DNA from 4 places in the uncultured Phascolarctobacterium sp. genome. Region 2 is predicted to be linked to each of the others. Evidence: riboswitches for the same ligand, from Rfam matches in the RefSeq annotation. Region 2 holds a riboswitch; each other region holds the start of a gene.
The links. A riboswitch is a leader RNA that binds a small molecule or an ion and turns the genes downstream of it on or off. The one in region 2 is predicted to bind cobalamin.
Positions count from the first base shown of each region.

Region 1: it holds a riboswitch for cobalamin, as region 2 does, so the genes downstream of both, Q4G98_RS09730 (TonB-dependent siderophore receptor) here and Q4G98_RS00310 (MotA/TolQ/ExbB proton channel family protein) in region 2, are expected to answer to the same signal.
Region 3: it holds a riboswitch for cobalamin, as region 2 does, so the genes downstream of both, Q4G98_RS09725 (TonB-dependent siderophore receptor) here and Q4G98_RS00310 (MotA/TolQ/ExbB proton channel family protein) in region 2, are expected to answer to the same signal.
Region 4: it holds a riboswitch for cobalamin, as region 2 does, so the genes downstream of both, nikB (nickel ABC transporter permease) here and Q4G98_RS00310 (MotA/TolQ/ExbB proton channel family protein) in region 2, are expected to answer to the same signal.

Region 1 covers NZ_CATWDQ010000014.1:10,523-14,838, reverse strand. Annotated here, with positions in the region: gene Q4G98_RS09735 (ABC transporter substrate-binding protein) at 1-932, opposite strand, end outside; gene Q4G98_RS09730 (TonB-dependent siderophore receptor) at 993-3,179, opposite strand; cobalamin riboswitch at 3,341-3,512, opposite strand; gene Q4G98_RS09725 (TonB-dependent siderophore receptor) at 3,646-4,316, opposite strand, start outside.
Region 2 covers NZ_CATWDQ010000001.1:83,980-88,295, forward strand. Annotated here, with positions in the region: gene Q4G98_RS00295 (ABC transporter ATP-binding protein) at 1-588, shown strand, start outside; gene Q4G98_RS00300 (ABC transporter ATP-binding protein) at 597-1,442, shown strand; gene Q4G98_RS00305 (ABC transporter permease) at 1,432-2,187, shown strand; cobalamin riboswitch at 2,280-2,451, shown strand; gene Q4G98_RS00310 (MotA/TolQ/ExbB proton channel family protein) at 2,645-3,262, shown strand; gene Q4G98_RS00315 (biopolymer transporter ExbD) at 3,262-3,675, shown strand; gene Q4G98_RS00320 (TonB family protein) at 3,675-4,316, shown strand, end outside.
Region 3 covers NZ_CATWDQ010000014.1:5,899-10,214, forward strand. Annotated here, with positions in the region: gene Q4G98_RS09705 (ABC transporter permease) at 1-795, shown strand, start outside; gene Q4G98_RS09710 (hypothetical protein) at 798-959, opposite strand; gene Q4G98_RS09715 (ABC transporter ATP-binding protein) at 937-1,716, shown strand; gene Q4G98_RS09720 (ABC transporter ATP-binding protein) at 1,709-2,380, shown strand; cobalamin riboswitch at 2,792-2,963, shown strand; gene Q4G98_RS09725 (TonB-dependent siderophore receptor) at 3,127-4,316, shown strand, end outside.
Region 4 covers NZ_CATWDQ010000002.1:214,486-218,801, reverse strand. Annotated here, with positions in the region: gene Q4G98_RS02650 (ABC transporter substrate-binding protein) at 1-18, opposite strand, end outside; partial or broken gene nikC (nickel transporter permease) at 113-947, opposite strand; gene nikB (nickel ABC transporter permease) at 949-1,893, opposite strand; cobalamin riboswitch at 2,034-2,159, opposite strand; gene Q4G98_RS02630 (MATE family efflux transporter) at 2,214-3,524, opposite strand; gene Q4G98_RS02625 (M14 family metallopeptidase) at 3,715-4,316, shown strand, end outside.

The DNA.
Region 1 (4,316 bases), on a different contig from region 2:
AATTTGGCGATATACATGGTGCCGACCAGCTTGGACGCGCCGCCGTGGGCGTATTGAGAGAGAAGTAAGATTTTATCATTTTGTACGGCTTTGATAGCTGTCCAGCCGGGGCGCTCAACGAGTTCCTGATGCCGCTGCAGGAAATCAGCCGCTGTAGGCGGGATATATTTGGGATCGACACCGGCAGCGCCGACTTTGACGATAGCGTCTGGATTTTGCTGTACGACGGCCTCGATATTGATCTCCGTGCTTTTTGCATCACGAAAGATATTATCGGCATGGGCATATTCCAGCATCTCAAAAAAATAATCACCGGGAATAGTAGTGGTACCCCTGTTACGGTATTCGTAGTAAACAGTTTTTTTAGGAACATTTTTTAAAGCTGTTCTGATATACTGCAGTTTATCCTGAAAATAACTGATAAAGGCAGCTGCCTTCGCTTCCTGCTGAAAGATCTGTCCGGCCAAGGTATAAGTATGCTCAAACGCTGAGGTGTAATAAGCATCCATGACGATGACTCTGATGCCGAAGGGTTCCAACTTTTTAGCGGCATCCTGCCAGGCGCCGTTGCCGGTGAGGATCAGCAGCTGCGGCTGCAGTTCAATGATTTTTTCATAATTCAGGTCGTTCTGGCTTTTGCCGATGACTTGTTCTTTACTGAAAAATTCGCCGTAGGCCGCCTGATCCTGGTAGATGCCATAATCTACGCCGACTACTCTGTCTAAAACGCCGAGGGATTTGATGATCTCCATATTGTAGCGGTTGGCGACAGCGACTTTGGTAACCGTCTGGGGCAGACTCACCTGCCTGCCGATACTGTCGGTGATAACTGTATGCCTGTCAGAGTCTGCGTCCGTCGGATCATTGTTGCAGCCTGCGCATAGCAGCAGGCAGAAAATCAGCGGCAGGAACAGGATTTTTTTGATTAACATAGCGTTATTGCTCCTAAAACGAACTCAAGGAGATCGTATGATCTCCTTGGGAAAGTAAAATTACAGGTCGAACTGAGCGGAGAACATAAAGGTTCTGGGCATTGATAAACCAAAGGTGGATGAACCGCCTCGGCCCATCCAGTAGTCTTTATCAGTGAGGTTATAGCACATAGCACTGAACTTTACTGGAACAGTATTGATTTTTGTTTTGTAGTGTACTCCCAGGTCGAAGGTCACATAAGAGGGGATTTCGTATTTCCCCTTACTGCCGGTATCTTCAATGAAAGCCTTATCATTCCAAACAGCGCGGCCGACAATGCCCCAATTTTTATCAGGTGTATATTCTAAGCCCAGAACTCCGCTCCATTTAGCGGCGCCGGTTACAAACATACCGTCTTTTAAGCCTTCTTTAGTGTTTTCACGCTTGGCGTTAAGGTACATTAAGCCGCCTGTAGCAGTCCATTTGCTGGCCAGCTTACCATTTACAGTCAATTCCAGGCCTTTGTATCTGTTTTTACCGTCGTCCACTGTAGTCAGCTTATTGCCTGGCGCATCGATATCATATCTGTTGGCTTCGTCAATATCAAAATAGCTGAAGGTAGTAAGGATGCCGGCATTTGCATATTTGATGCCGATTTCAGTTTGCTTGCTTTTTACAGGATCAAGCGTAGCATTTTTATTGGTGTATTTATCGTCGTTTTTGACAACAGCACCTCTGGAAAAGCTTTCGGTATGTCCGGCGTAGAAAGCAAGATTATCAACCGGTTTATAAGTGATGCCGTAAGTAGGCAAGGTATTATTATTGGTAAAAGATTTTCCTCCGGTCAGGTTTTCAAAGTTTTCATGCTTACGGGAAGCGGCCAGCAGGAGTGACGCTTTGCCATATTCCAGAGTATCGGCAATAGTGATACCGACGTTGGTTTCTTCCCACTGTGGTTTGGCAGAGCCAAAATTTTCCAGTTGATAGTTATCAGGAAAGATAATACCGTCGTATAAATTGCCAAGAATCGTCCCTCCGTTAGGGTCGTATGATTTGCTGTTGTTCCAGTATTTGGCCCAGGAACGGTCGACTGCGAGTGCTAAATTGTGTTTTACGGCACCGGTCATTACTTTGCCGGCAATACCGATCTGCGCGTAGACGTTTTTCCCCGATTCATTTTGCTGATTGAATTGATTACCTGTAAAATTGCCGTTTTCATCAAATTTTAAAGCGGAACCCTGATTATCTTTATTGCCGCTTCTTCTGGATTGACCGAAATTGGCAAACCAGGACCAGTCCTCATTCATTTTTTGTTCATGGTTGAGGGTCATTAGATAACCGTGAACATATTTAGTGGTGCCGCTGAAATCATAGTTCTTTTTTGAATCCGGTGCTCCCGGTAGGGAATCGCCTTTGTAGGCAGTGGTTGGTTTGAATTGAAACCAGCGCTGGCCACCGTTGACCCGCAGGTCAAAATAGCCGGCAAACAGGTTGGTCGTGCTTTTTTCTCCTTTGTGGTCCAGATTGAAAAACAGGTTTTTTTCATTTTTTTCAGCACCCGGCAAAGAAAGGCCGCCGTCCATATATTCAGCGTTGACCCGCAGACCCCATTCACCGTTTTTGCCGAAGCGTCTGCCGATGTCGATATACTCGCCGGCATTACCTCTGCCGGAAAAGGTCTGCGTGTAGCTGGTGATCGGTTTGGCGGTTGCTTTTTTGGTAACGATATTGATCGTACCAGGAGCAGGCGTAGCGCCGCTGTTGGTACCGTTGTTAGACATGCTGACGCCGTTGACACCGGCGTTGGGGCCGGAGGTAATATCGATCCTGTCGATGATATGCGAAGGCGGGGTTGTGAATTGATAAAATAAGCTGGGGATACCGTTCAGCATCATGTGGTTGCCGTTCATATTGATACCGCGCATACTGAAGTCGGTATACATTGGTGAACTGGTGCTGGAACGTATCGAAGGATTGTTCTGCAGGACATTGGCAAGCGGTTGGCTGGGATCATCAAATAACGCTAATGTTTTCTGAGTCATGCTCATTTCCGAATATGGAATATCAAGTACGCTTTTGTCGCCCAGGATACCAAGCTTGGCCGTAGTACGAACCAAGCCGCCCGGCAGGGCGTCCCTGTCTGCTTCGACGATCACTTCGTCGAGGTCGTGCGTCATGGTTTCTTCGGCGCTGGCAGGCAACACGAAGCCAACGCTGGCAATAGTACATAATACTGCCATTGCTAAAAACTTTTTGTTTACATTCATCAAATAAACACTTCCTTTAAGTTTTTTATCTGTAATTGTGTTGACTGAGCTGTCCGAGTTTCGCGTGTCAAAACAATCAAGAACAAAAAAAGACGCTTTTCTGCACATAAAGACAGAAAAGCGTAAATAACTTTTGACGCTCTGACCTGTCGTTCGCAGGATGGAGTGGAGTGTAATCAGGCAGTTCTTCTGGCTCTGCTTCATCGCTTACCTCGTCTTCCCGGTTTCCCAGTGACGTTTTGAGGCTTGCTCGGCATTACAGCGGCGGGACCGCATCGGCTTTTAACCGATTTCTCTGTTAGGCAATAATGCACCTGATTATGAATATTCAATTAGCAAATAAAATACCTTGAAAAGATAAATAAAATTAACTTTTGTTTTGTATTATAGCACTTTGCCCCCCCCCCGCAAGCAAAAGTTTTCTGTAGACGTATAAAAAGAAGGGCCTTTTTAACTTTCAGCAGGCTCAGATGTCGAACTCGGCAGACATATAGATAGTTCTGGGAGTGGATGCATAGATCTGATCACCGCGCGATACCATCCAGTAATCTTTGTTAGCGAGGTTATAGCACATCAGTGATAATTTGGTGGGGATACTGTTGATTTTGGTTTTATAGGTCACGCCCAGATCGAAAGTCATATAAGAGGGCGCATAGAAATGTCTGCTGCTGTCAGTGTTATATAAAGGGCTGCTGCCAGTATACAAAGCCCGGCCGATAATGCTGAAGTTTTCGTCAGCCTTGTATTCCAGTGCCGCAGAACCGCTCCATTTGGGTTGTCCGGACTCCTGTACGCCATCTTTAGAGCCTTTGACGGTTTTTTCGTATTTGGCATCCATATAGGCAATGCCGGCCATTACGTTCCATTTGGAAGCGATAGCGCCGTTGAAGCTGAGCTCGATGCCGCGGTGCTTGACTTCGCCGTCCTGACGGAAGAAGTCTTTGCCACCGGCAGGATTAGTGACAGCGATATTATTGGCCTGCTTGATGTCGAACAAAGCCAGCGTCGTCAAAAATCCTTTGTTCAAATATTTTACGCCCAGCTCACTTTGCTTGGTTTTAGAAGGCGGCAGGATCTCGCCGGCATTTTCATAGGTGCTGCCGGCAACGGCGCCCAGGTCGAAATTCTCCGAATGGC
Region 2 (4,316 bases):
CTAAGGTTTTATGAGCCTCTCAGCGGTCATATTTTGATTGACGGGATTGATATACGCCGCTACAAACAGCAGGAATTACGCCGTAATATAGGGATAGTACAGCAGGATGTTTTTTTGTTTTCAGATTCTGTAATTCATAATATTGCATATGCAAAACCAGAAGCAGCGCAAAGCGAAGTAGAGATGGCTGCCAGACTGGCCGCTGCTGATAGATTTATTGAGGAACTTCCAGATAAGTATGATACTGAAATTGGTGAACGAGGAGTAAAACTTTCAGGTGGGCAAAAACAGCGCCTTGCTATTGCTCGAGTATTTTTGAAGAATCCTCCCATCGTAATTTTAGACGAAGCAACTTCTTCTTTAGACAATCACACGGAAAAGTTGATTCAGGAGTCATTGGATAGATTGGCCGAGAATAGAACTACACTTATTATTGCTCATCGTATGTCAACAATAAAAAATGCTGATAAAATAATAGTCTTGAATAATGGTGAAGTTGCGGAGATTGGAACACATTCGGCCTTGATGTTAAGAGGCGGTCTGTATTATAATCTATATAATGCTCAAAAACAGACTGATGACAAATAGGTGATTTGATGATTAACATAGAAAATTTAACTAAACGTTTTGGTGACCGGATTGCGGTAGCAGGCATCGACATGGAAATCAAAAGCGGTGAGATATTTGGCCTTTTAGGTCCGAATGGAGCCGGAAAGACTACTACTGTCAGGATATTAACGTTGCTTTCCAGGAAAAATTCAGGAACTGTGAAGATATGCGGCTATGATATTGAAAAAGATACGGAGAAAATTCAAGAACTCATCGGCGTTGTGCCGCAGCATATGAGTTTGGATCAGGATCTTACAGGCCGGGAAAATCTGATTTTACAGGCCAGACTGCATCATTTGAAAAATAAAGCTGTGATGGAGCGGCGGATAGATGAAATTTTAGAATTTGTAGAACTGAAAGACAGAGCTGACGATAAATCCAGAAGATATTCGGGCGGAATGAAGCGGCGTTTGATGATTGGCATGGCACTTTTACATCAACCTAAAATTTTATTTTTAGATGAACCTACTGTTGGTTTGGATCCGCAAGTGCGGCGTAAGATGTGGGATTTGATTCGGAAAATGAACGAAGATGGTATGACCGTGCTTTTGACTACTCACTATATCGAAGAAGCTGACCAGTTATGCAAACGTGTGGCTATTATGAATAAAGGACGTCTTGTAGCTATTGACAAGCCGGAGAAGCTGAAGGAAAAAGTTGGCAGGATCGTTGTTGAACATATGGAAGCAGATGGTATGACTAATAAATTTTTTGACGACCGAGAACAGGCTGCAGCTTATGTAACAGTGCTGAAGACGAATGCAATAGTGCGTGAAGCAAATTTAGAAGATGTGTTTATTGAATTAACGGGGAGGCGAGTAAATGACCAGTAATTTTTTTTATGACGTCTATACCGTTTTCTGGCGCGATTGGGTAGTATTCAAAAAGATATTTTTTAAATTTTTATGCTCACGGATGATTACGCCTTTTTTGTATATTTTTGCTTTTGGAATAGGCTTGGGAAGAAATGTGTCTGTAGATGGCGGCAGTTATTTGAGCTTTCTTATTCCAGGTATGATCGCTCTTAATTCTATGAATGTTTCTTTTAATACGATCGCAGCTCCGCTGAATATGTCGCGTATTTATCATCATACTTTGGAAACATATCTGATTTCTCCGATTTCAGGAGCTGCATTTGTTTTTGGCAAAGTCTTATCCGGAACAGTGCGTGGATTGATTTCTTCAGCAGTTATAGTTGTTATGGCCGAATTATTGGGCGTACACTTATATTTGGGAGGCTGGTTCATTCCGGTACTCATTCTTAACTGTTTTGTTTTTGCATCTTTGGCAGTAGTGGCAGCTATGACGATTAATAGCCATGAAGAGATGAGCAGTTTCAGTACTTATGTTTTGGTGCCGATGTCTTTTTTATGCGGCACATTTTTTAAAGCGGACGGGTTTCCAGCAGTATTGAAGGGATTTTTAAGTATTTTACCATTGACGCCAGCCAGCAGTGCTTTAAGAGCAGCTGCAAACAAAATGCCGGTCGAGTGGTATTGGCTAGTTATCATGCTGGTATATTTTAGTATATTTTTTGCCTATGCCTGCCATTTGCTGCAAATGAAAAAAGAAGAATAGCAGGATGGTTTTAGAGTATTTTATTTTGAAATATAGTGGTTTTTATTGCAAATGTTAATCTAACGTGATATAATTCCAATCAGTAACAAAACTTAATAAGCGGAAATCCAGGTGTGAATACTTAATAGAAAAATTGGTTAGAAGCCAATACGGTCACGCCGCTGTAATGTTGAGCAAACCTCACTTAGTGCCACTGGGAAACTGGGAAGGCGAGGGGAGCGATGAAGCAGAGTCAGAAGAACTGCCTGGATTTTTCTACTGTAATCCAGCGAGTGACAGGAACAGGTAGTACAAAGTAGGCCTAACCTTTCTGTCTTGCATGGAAAGGTTATTATTTTTTGGAAATAAAATCAGAATAAATCTTTAAATTTGAATTTGTTTGCCGGGTTAGCATTGGCAAACTTGATTAAATTTGGTATTATTAATATTAATATAAAAATTTTAGGAGGCAATTTTGATGGAAGCAATCAAGGAAGCAATTGAGTATTTTCATAAAGGCGGTTTGGTAATGTGGCCACTGTTATTGTGTTCAATAATAGTGGTTACTATAGCTATAGAGCGGTATTTATATTATAAAACTGCTGATTCTGGTTCGTTATTTACTCAGGAATTTTGTACTTTACTTGGTCAAGGCGATGTAGCAGGAGCTCTACAGCTTGCGTCAGAGTCTGCAGGTGAGTGCGCGCGCATAGTTCGGGAAACTATGGCTATGTCTGGAGATTGCGCAAGGCATTCTGCTTATATGGAATCCCAGGCTGGCCTTGTGATCGCTAAGCTTCGTAATCGACTGCATTATTTGGGTGTTATTGTTACAATGTCTCCGTTGCTTGGATTATTGGGAACAATTATTGGTATGATTGGTTCTTTCAGCATTTTCAATTTGCAGGAAGGACAGCCGATGGCAATTACCGGTGGTATTGGTGAGGCTTTGATTGCGACTGCTACCGGTTTATGTGTGGCTATTTTAGCATTATGTGCGCATTCTTATTTCGCCCAGCGTTTGGATACTTCCATTACAAATATGGAACAGTGCTTTTCGGCTTTGCTGGAGGCTGAAAGCAGAGGTGAACTCTAATGAAGCTGCGTGATAGCAGAAGCCTTAAACAACCTGAATTAATGATCATACCTATGATCGATATAATGTTCTTTTTACTGGTGTTTTTTATGCTCAGCACGATGTATATGGTTGATTTAAAAACAATTCCTATAAAGCTGCCTAAAGCCGAATATTCAGCAGTTGATACTCAGACTACGTTTGCGGTTTCTGTAAAAAAAGACGGCAGTATCTGGCTTGGAGATAAACAGACTGATATTGCCAGTTTAACGATGCAGGCAAAAATGGAACAGAAAAATAATCCCCGGTTTTCGATCGTTATTCGTGCGGATAAAGACGCGGATTATGGTAAGGTAATAACTTTGCTGGATAGATTAAAGGGTGCAGGTGTTCAAAGGTTTGGCTTAGCAACAGATGTAGGAGCTGGTGAATAATGGATGACTCCAAAAAGAGATTCCAAATAGGGTTTATTGGTTCATTGGGTTTTCATTTGTTTGTGTTTCTTGTTTTGGCGTTTGCCGGTCTTTTTGCTGCCAATCAGGTAGATGATAAAATCGTTGAGATTGCAGTTTTTGGCGGTGGCGGCGGTGGCGGTGGTGGCGGCGGTGGCGGCGTGAAGCCTGCCGACGCTACGGCAGCAGATTTAGCTGCGGCGAAGGCTGCCGCGTTGCAAAATAAGCAACAAAACTCTATGCAAAAACAGGAAGCACAGAAAGCTGATCCAATAAATTCTGATGATATAATAGAAAAAACTACCCGCAGGGAACAGGTATACGAACAGCAGCAGGTTGCCCCCCATGATCCCGCGCCTGTGGAGCGGGCTGTTCAGCAAAGTAAAAATATTGCTGGTGCTGAGGTAAAAGAAAATACAGGCAGCGGCGGCGGTTATGGTACTGGACAGGGCAGTGGTTATGGAAGCGGTTCAGGATCGGGAAGCGGAAGTGGCAGTGGTGGTGGACATGGTTCCGGAGTTGGAACGGGTATAGGCGACGGTACTGGCGCGGGAATAGGAACTGGTGAAGGCGGCGGTTATGCCGGAGGCGACCCATCAGCAAATCCTGCTATTCCTCCCCGC
Region 3 (4,316 bases), on a different contig from region 2:
GCCGCCGGCCTCCTGCTGCTCATCATCGGCACCAGCCTGCTGGCCCCGCTCCTGGTAACTCACAATCCCTTTGAGCCGGATATGGCAAGCCGGCTGCAGCCGCCCTCCTGGCAGCATTTTTTTGGTACGGACGCACTGGGGCGCGATATGTTCAGCCGCATCCTTTACGGCGGCCGGGCCTCGATCCTGCTGTCACTGGCCTCTGCGGTCCTTTCGCTTGGCGTCGGACTTGTGATCGGTCTTTGCTGTGGTTTTTACGGCGGCAAGCTGGATCTTTTCTTCACGATCCTGAGCAATATTTTTCAGGGTATCCCCGGCAGCTGCTTTATGATCGCTATCGCCGGCATTTTCGGTCCCAGCATCAAAAGTCTGGTGCTGGCGCTGGTCATCACCTCCTGGGCCGGTTTTTCCCGCATCGTGCGCGCCGAAGTGATGCAGCTTAAAGAAGAGCCTTTCATCGAAGGGCTGCGTTGTCTGGGCTGCGGCGACCGACGGCTGCTGCTGCGCCACATCATTCCCAATATCGTCAACAAGCTGCTGATCCTCTTCACGATCAGGGTAGGCCGCGGCATCCTCTCTATCGCCGGACTCAGCTTTCTCGGCCTGGGCGTACAGCCGCCGACGCCTGACTGGAGCGTGATGGTCAGCGACGCCGTTTTATATTACCGCAGTTCGCCGCATCTGATTTTGATTCCCGGCGCCTGCATCTTTTTCCTGATCTATGCCATCAACAATCTGGGCGAATTTCTGCGTGACAGGCTGGATGTACGCTTTAGCGAGGTGCGCAAATGGTAACTTTAAACTCCACAGCCACGCTTGACCTGACGCTGCAGCAGCTGTACGTGCACTTTCCCGTTCCCGGCGGCCTGGTTAGGGCCGTCGACGGCGTCGACATCTGTTTCCGCCACGGCCAGATCACCGGGATCATCGGCGATTTTGGGGCAGGCAGTCTTAGGCATCCTGCCTGATTATGTCACCCGCAGCGGCAGCATCTTTTACCGCGGCACGGATATTCTGGCAGACAACACTGCCCTGCCCGGTTTTTACGGTCAGCAAATCGCCCTCATACCTCAAAATCCCGGCGACTCTCTCAACCCGCTGCGCCGTATCGGCAGACAGTTTGACGACATTCTGCAGACCGCCGGGATCAGGGATAAAACCGATCAGCGCAAACAACAGCTGCTGGACTTCTTCGGACTACCTGACGCCGCACGCGTGCTTGCCGCCTATCCGCACGAACTTTCGGGAGGTATGCTGCAACGCGTACTGTGTGCCATGAGCATTTGCTGCTCTCCCAACTGGCTTTTGGCCGATGAACCGACCAAAGGACTGGACGAAACAGCCTGCGGCGTTGTTTATGAAAATCTGCAGAAAATAAAAACCGGCCAGCAGCTGGGTATGCTCATCATCACCCACGACCTGCAGCTGGCACGCTCTATCTGTGCCAACATCGCCGTGATGTATGCCGGACAGATCGTCGAATACGGCCCTCAGGTCCTCACAGACCCGCGGCATCCCTATACGCAGGCCTTTCTGGCCGCCCTGCCGGAAAACGGCTTTCAGCCCTTGCCGGGACTGCCGCCGTTACCGCAGGAGGAACTGCCCGGCTGCCGGTTTGCGCCGCGCTGCGCCAGCTGCCATGAACGCTGCCTGCAGGCAGTGCCGCCGGTCTATGACAGCGGCACTGCGAAAGTGAGGTGCTTCCTCTATGCTTGAAGCTGTAGACATTTCCAAAAAATATTGGGACCGCAGCAGCGGCAAGCACTACGACGTTTTGCGAAACTGCAGCCTTACGATCCAGTCCGGCGAAGCGCTGGGACTGATGGGCCCCAGCGGCTGCGGCAAAAGCACGCTGGCACGAATCCTGCTGCGGCTGCTGCCGGCAGACAGCGGGCGGATCATCTTCCGGTCGCAGGACCTGACCACGCTGTCACAGGCACAGCTGAAACCCTTTCGCCAGCAGGTACAGTTTATCTCGCAGCGGCCAGAAAGCTTTTTTGACCCGCTGCTGAAGTTAGGCGCCAGCCTGCGTGAACCACTGCAGATCTTCGGGCTGCCTGACAACAGCGAGATCATTGAATCTGCCCTGTCAACAGTCAAGCTGTCACCAGCACTGCTGGACCGTTATCCGCATCAGGTCAGCGGCGGCGAAGTACAGCGCCTGAGCATCGCCCGGGCACTTTTGCTCAAACCGCAGCTGCTGATTTTAGACGAGCCGACCTCGATGCTGGATATTTCCGTGCAGGCGCAGATCCTGCATTTGTTAAAAAGTATCCGACAACAGCAGCAGATGGCCTTTCTTTTTATCTCCCACGATCACGATGTGATCCGTTATATGTGTGACCGTCAGCTGCAAATGCGCGGCGGCAAACTCGTTTGACAAATATATCACCTAACAATTTTACCACAGTGTCCGGTCAACCCGGACGCTGTATTTTTTTGCCCTTTAACTGTTAATTTTTCAAATTATGCGTCTACAGAAAACTTTTGCTTGCGGGGGGGGGGCAAAATGCTATAATACAAAGCGAAAGTTTAATATTTTCATCAGACAGGCAAGTATTTATTCCCAATAGGATATATGCTCTACGTTTCTTAAAAAACCATGCTGTTATGCACTAAGCAAGCAGCAGCAGCAAAACCAGCGCCAGCTTTAATTTCTTTTATGCTTATATATATTGCTTTAAAGTTGTTATAACATTCTTATTAAAAACTTTTACTTGCTAAGGAATGTGACGAATGCTATAATACATCACGTAATTTAAATTTTCAACAGCTTATAAATTTCTATTTAATCTAATATAAGTGATCAGGTGCATTATTGCCTAACAGAGAAATCGGTGCAATACCGATGCGGTCCCGCCGCTGTAATGCCGAGCAAACCTCACGATGCCACTGGGAAACCGGGAAGGCGAGGCAAGCGATGACGCAGAGCCAGAAGAACTGCCTGATCATAGTCTGCTCCATCCTGCGAACGACAGGCCAGAGAGTTGTAAGTCGTTTTACGCTTTTCTGCCTTTAGGCGCAGAAAAGCGTCTTTTTTTGCTCTTGATTGTTTTGACACGCGAAACTCGGACAGCTCGGTCAACACAATTACAGATAAAAAACTAAAAGGAAGTGTTGAACAAGATGAATGGGAAGCAAAAATTTTTGACAATGGCCGTGCTGTGCGCCATTGCCAGTGTCGGCTTTGTACTGCCGGCCGGTGCGGAAGAAACACTGACGCACGATCTGGACGAAGTCATCGTCGAAGCCGACAGAGATGCCCTGCCCGGCGGCTTTGTCAAAACCAAAGGCAGCATCGGTATTTTAGGCGATAAAAGTATTATGGAAGTTCCTTTCAGCCAGACAAATATCTCAGCCAAAACTTTAGATCTTTTTGGCGGGCCGACGCAGCCCTTAGATAATATTTTAGTCGGCGTCCCCGCTATCAGGCAGGCCGGCAGCGTTTTGCACAACGATTTTACTATCCGCGGCTTCCGGGCCAACGGCACCAGTATGTACGTCAATGGCGTCCATGGGATGCTGACGCAGTTCAACGTGCCGATGGCGGCCTTTGAAAGGGTCGACGTCACCGCCGGCCCCAATACCGGTATCAGCGGCAGCGGCGTCCAGTACGAATCCTCGACTGCTGGCGGCATTATCAACCTGATCTCCAAAAAAGCAGGCGAGCAGCCGCTGTTCCGCTACAAACAAACTTTTTCCGGCAAAGGTTCCTTCGGCGAATACCTGGATCTTGGCAGCCGCTTCGGCAAAGACAAAGCCTGGGGACTGCGGATCAACACCGAGCTTTTGAACGGCGAAACCTCTGTTGATAAAACCGACATCAAAGCCAAAGGCATCTATATGAACCTTGACCACCGCGATGACAGAAGCACTACCAACTTTTTGGCCGGGTACAGGGATATTGATATTAAAAACGGTATGCGCTGGTTCAAGATCGGCCCTAACGTCAAAAATTTCCCCAGCACTATCAACGGCAGCAAAAATTACGCCTTTGACGGTATGGAAAAAGGCGCTTACGGCTACTTCATGGTTTTGAACCACGAACAAAAGCTGAATGATGACTGGAAGCTCTTCTTTAACGGCGGCCTGAACAACAATAAGCTGAATAAAAACGTCATGGGTCAAAACAGCGCTTTCACTATCAAAGACGACGCCGGCAACTATGACCTGAATTACCAGTCGTCGGCGACGCCGCAAAAAGCCTACTACGCGCAGATCGGCACCTCCGGCAAATTTGCGACTGGCGCTGTGAAGCATGAAGCCACGCTGGCGATCGACAAAGCCTGGCGCAACCGCGACGCCAGCACGCCGCT
Region 4 (4,316 bases), on a different contig from region 2:
TGCCAGCAGTCCGATCATTGCGGCTGCTGCTGTAAATTTAATACTTTTGTTCATAATACATCTCCCTTTCAAACTCGTTTGTATATAATAAAATTTTACCTAACCACCATCATCAGTCTTCCTGCCGCGGATCAAGCACGTCGCGCAGGCTGTCGCCCCAAAGGTTAAAAATCACAACAGTGACAAAAATAGCCAGACCCGGGAAAATCATCAGCCAGGGCGCAGTCTGCAGCTGTTGCCGGCCCTCGTTCAGCATCAGGCCCCATTCCGGCGCCGGCGGCTGCGAGCCAAAGCCCAAAAACGACAACCCGGCCAGCTCCATCATCATAGCGCCAATATCAGCCGCAGCCGTAATGACCATCAGCGGCAGGATATTCGGCACGATATGCTGCCAAAGGATGTGCGCCGGTTTACCGCCATTTACTATCGCCGCCTCCACAAAGTCACGTTTTTTGATCTTCAGCACCATGCTGCGGGCCAGCCTGGCATATTTAGTCCAGCTGACAACAGTCAGCGCAATGACCGCGTTGACCAGGCTGCCGCCCAGTATCCCTGCAATAGCTATCGCCAGGATCATACCCGGAAAAGAGATCATCATGTCGGAAATACGCATGATCACCGCATCGACCTTGCCGCCGTAATAACCGGAAATAATTCCTAAAGAAGTACCGACAAAAAATATCACCGCAACCAAAAGCAAGACTCCGCTCAAAGAATAACGGGCGCCGTACAAAATACGGCTGAACACATCGCGCCCCAGCTTGTCAGTACCAAAGATATGCTCGGCACAAGGGGACAGACAGATAAGCGTTCTTCATCGTCGCTTCCACAGGATCATAAGGCGAAAACAGCGGCGCAGCTACGGCAATCAAAAACAGCGCCAGCACCAGCAGGCTGGAAACAGCAAATTGCCTATTCATTTTTAAACCATTGATAAGATTTTCCATATTACTTGCCTGCCTTTCTTAAGCGTGGATCAAAATAATTATAGGAAATATCTACCAACAGATTGATCACCATATACATCAGCGCTATCCAAAGCACAACGCCCTGCACCAGCTGAAAATCACGATATGTGATAGCCTCGACAGCCAAACGGCCCAATCCCGGCCACTGAAAAACTATTTCGATAACAGCCGCCCCGCCTAAAAGGGAACCCAATGATAACCCCAGCAGCGTCATTAGCGGCAGCATCGCGTTCGGCAGCACCTCTTGCCAAAGGATATAGCTCTCACTCATGCCTCTGGCTCTGGCACCGACAACGTAATCCTGATGTAATTCCTCAAGAACAGTTGCCCGCACCTGCCGCGTATATTTAGCCGCCATTGCTATTCCCAGCGTCACCGCTGGTAAAATGATCGTCTCCAGGCTTACCCTGCCGCCTACTATCGGCAGCCAGCCCAGCTGTAAGCCAAAAATCCACAGCAGCATCAGGCCCATCCAAAAGTTAGGAACTGAAACACCGAAAAAAGTAAGACCTCTGACAAAATAATCAAAGCAGCTGTTACGCTTAACCGCCGAATAAATGCCCAGAGGCAGCGATACTACCAGCATAAACAGCAGCGAAGCCACAGCAAGATAGATCGTCGCCGGCAAACAATGCATCAGTTCTTCAACAACAGGCTTTTTGACCATATAGGAAAAGCCCAGGTTCCCCTGCACAGCACGCCCCAGCCAATCCAGATACTGGAAAATAAACGGTTTGTCCAAACCAAGCTCATGCCGCAGCGCTTCTATCTCCGCCTGACTGACCATAATGTCCTCATTACCGGCGATCATCTGCCGGACCGGATCACCGGGCGACAGCATCACCAAAGCAAAAGTCAAAAAGCTGATCCCTAAAAGCACCAGCAGGATCTGTCCAAGCCTGCTCCAAATCTGTTTGTTTTTCAATGCTTCCCATCTCCTCACAAAAAAATCTCCTGCAGCCATGAACCACGGATGCAGGAGATCATAAAATTTTTGCACAGCGGAATAATTATACTACTCCATCTATACAATTTTTAAGAACTAACTGCTGATCCGTCACCCGCGGATATGGCAATACCAAAGGCTGCGATCTGACTTACGCAATATGCGCTTACAGTGGCGTGACCGTGCCGGATTTACACCGGACTTCCCTGATTTAACCTTGCGGCACCTTTGATAAAATTATTAACTTATAACAATATTAACACAAAGTATATACTTAGTAAACACTTTTAAATAACTTTTTAAATCTTTTTTCTAAGTTTTTTCAATGATAAAAATAATATTAAAGATTGAGTACCAACAAATAAAAGATATGACAGCCATAAGCCATCATTGCCGTATAAAGGCACCAACAGCCGTTCCGCAGGCCAAAATACAGCCAGTGCAGCCATCATCATATTGCGTACCGGAGCTGTATAGGTAGCGCCGGTAAACATACCGTAAAGCGCCAGGCCAATACCGGCTATCAGAGGATAAAGCAGCACATAATATCTGTAAGCCCCGGCTAATGCCGCTACCTCGGAAATATCTGTAAAACACCTGATCCAGAACATACCGCTGGCGCCAAAGCCTGCCATCAGCACCACAACCAGTACGAACAGCCATTTATAAGTCATCCGCAAGGTCTGCCAGAATAAATCCCTGTTTTTCTGGCCCAGAGCCCGCCCTGAAAAAATCGCCGCGCCGTTGGCCATGCCGTCGACCAGATAGGACATGATGTCCTTCAGCTGAAACAGTACCGCATTGGCTGCCAGCACCACAGTCCCCAAAGCCGCGCCGGCAGCAGCAATGATATTATTCGCCGTCAGCAGGCAGGCTGTGCGGATCATCAGATTAGCGTTCACCGAAAGCATCTTTAACAAACTCCCTGGCTCGATAACTTTTTTATAATCAAAATGCCTATAGTCAAAATCGCCATAAACATACATCAGCCAGCAGCCAACAACAGCGCCGTATAGCTGGCTCAGAAGCGTCGCCCAGGCAACTCCCTCAATATGGAAATGCAGCCCGAAAACAAACCACATACTTAAAGCCATATTCAAAACATTACTGGAAACCTGCATAAACACCGAAGCCCGCACCCTCGTCTGCCCCATCAGCCAGCCCAGCGACACATAATTAAACAACACCAGCGGTGCGCCCCAGATCAGAATATCATAATAAGCCGTACACAGCGCCGCCACATCGGCAGCAGGTGCAACCAAAGCCAAATAAGCGGACAGGATCGGTTTCTGCAAAAGAATGCAGCCGCAGCTGACAAGCACCGCAATAAACAGCGGCCGCAGAAAAGCCAGCAGGCTTTCTTCCCTGACCCCGGAACCAAGAGCCTGAGCCGCATAACCGGAAGTACTGACCCGCAGAAAGCCAAAAAACCAGTAAATATTGTTGAAAAGGATCGCCCCCAAGGCTACAGCAGCTATATACTTGGGATCAGGCAGCTGTCCCATCACAGCAGTATTAACAGCCCCCATCAAAGGCTGCGTCATTGTCGAAAGCATAAAAGGGATCGTGAGCCCCAAATATTCCCTGTTTGTCAAAACCTCTGTCCGCACCGCTGCAATCCCCTTCACTGATATGGTTTAGCATTTTGTCTGTCATTCTAAAACACTCTTAAATTTAATTGATAACAGCTATTGTATGAACATATTATCATATGTTATACTGATTAGCAAGAATAAAATTAAAATAATCGTATCAAAATTTACAAAATTAAATTTATCTTAAAATAAAGGAGTTGTAACCATGTCAGATAAGGTAAACATCTGCGGCCTGGAAGCTGGCCGCGGGCAAAAATCACGTACTTTCCTCTCTGTTCCCGGCACCGCCTGCCATATGCCTGTCACCATTATCAATGGACAAGGCGACGGACCGACACTGCTGATCACTGCCGGCATCCACGGCGGTGAATATCCTGGCATTGCCGCAGCCATCGAACTGGCTCGTGATTTGGAACCACAAAACATCAGCGGCTGCCTGATCATCATCCATCCTGTCAATACACCCAGCTTCTGGGCGCGCAGCGCCTTTATCGTCCCTGAAGACGGCAAAAACCTCAACCGTGAATTTCCCGGCGCTGCAGGCGGCACGCTGTCACAAAAAATAGCTCATGTTTTAAGTCAAAAATTTTTCCCGCAGGCAGATTTTTATATAGATCTTCACAGCGGGGACATCCATGAAGAACTATATCCTTACGTCTATTATCCAGGTCTGCCCAACGAAGAAACAGCAGCAGCAGCCCGATCTGTGGCCCAGGTGCTGGACGTGGAATATATGGTGCGTTCCACAGCCACCAGCGGCGCCTACAACTATGCCGCCATCTCAGGCCTGCCTTCGCTGCTTATCGA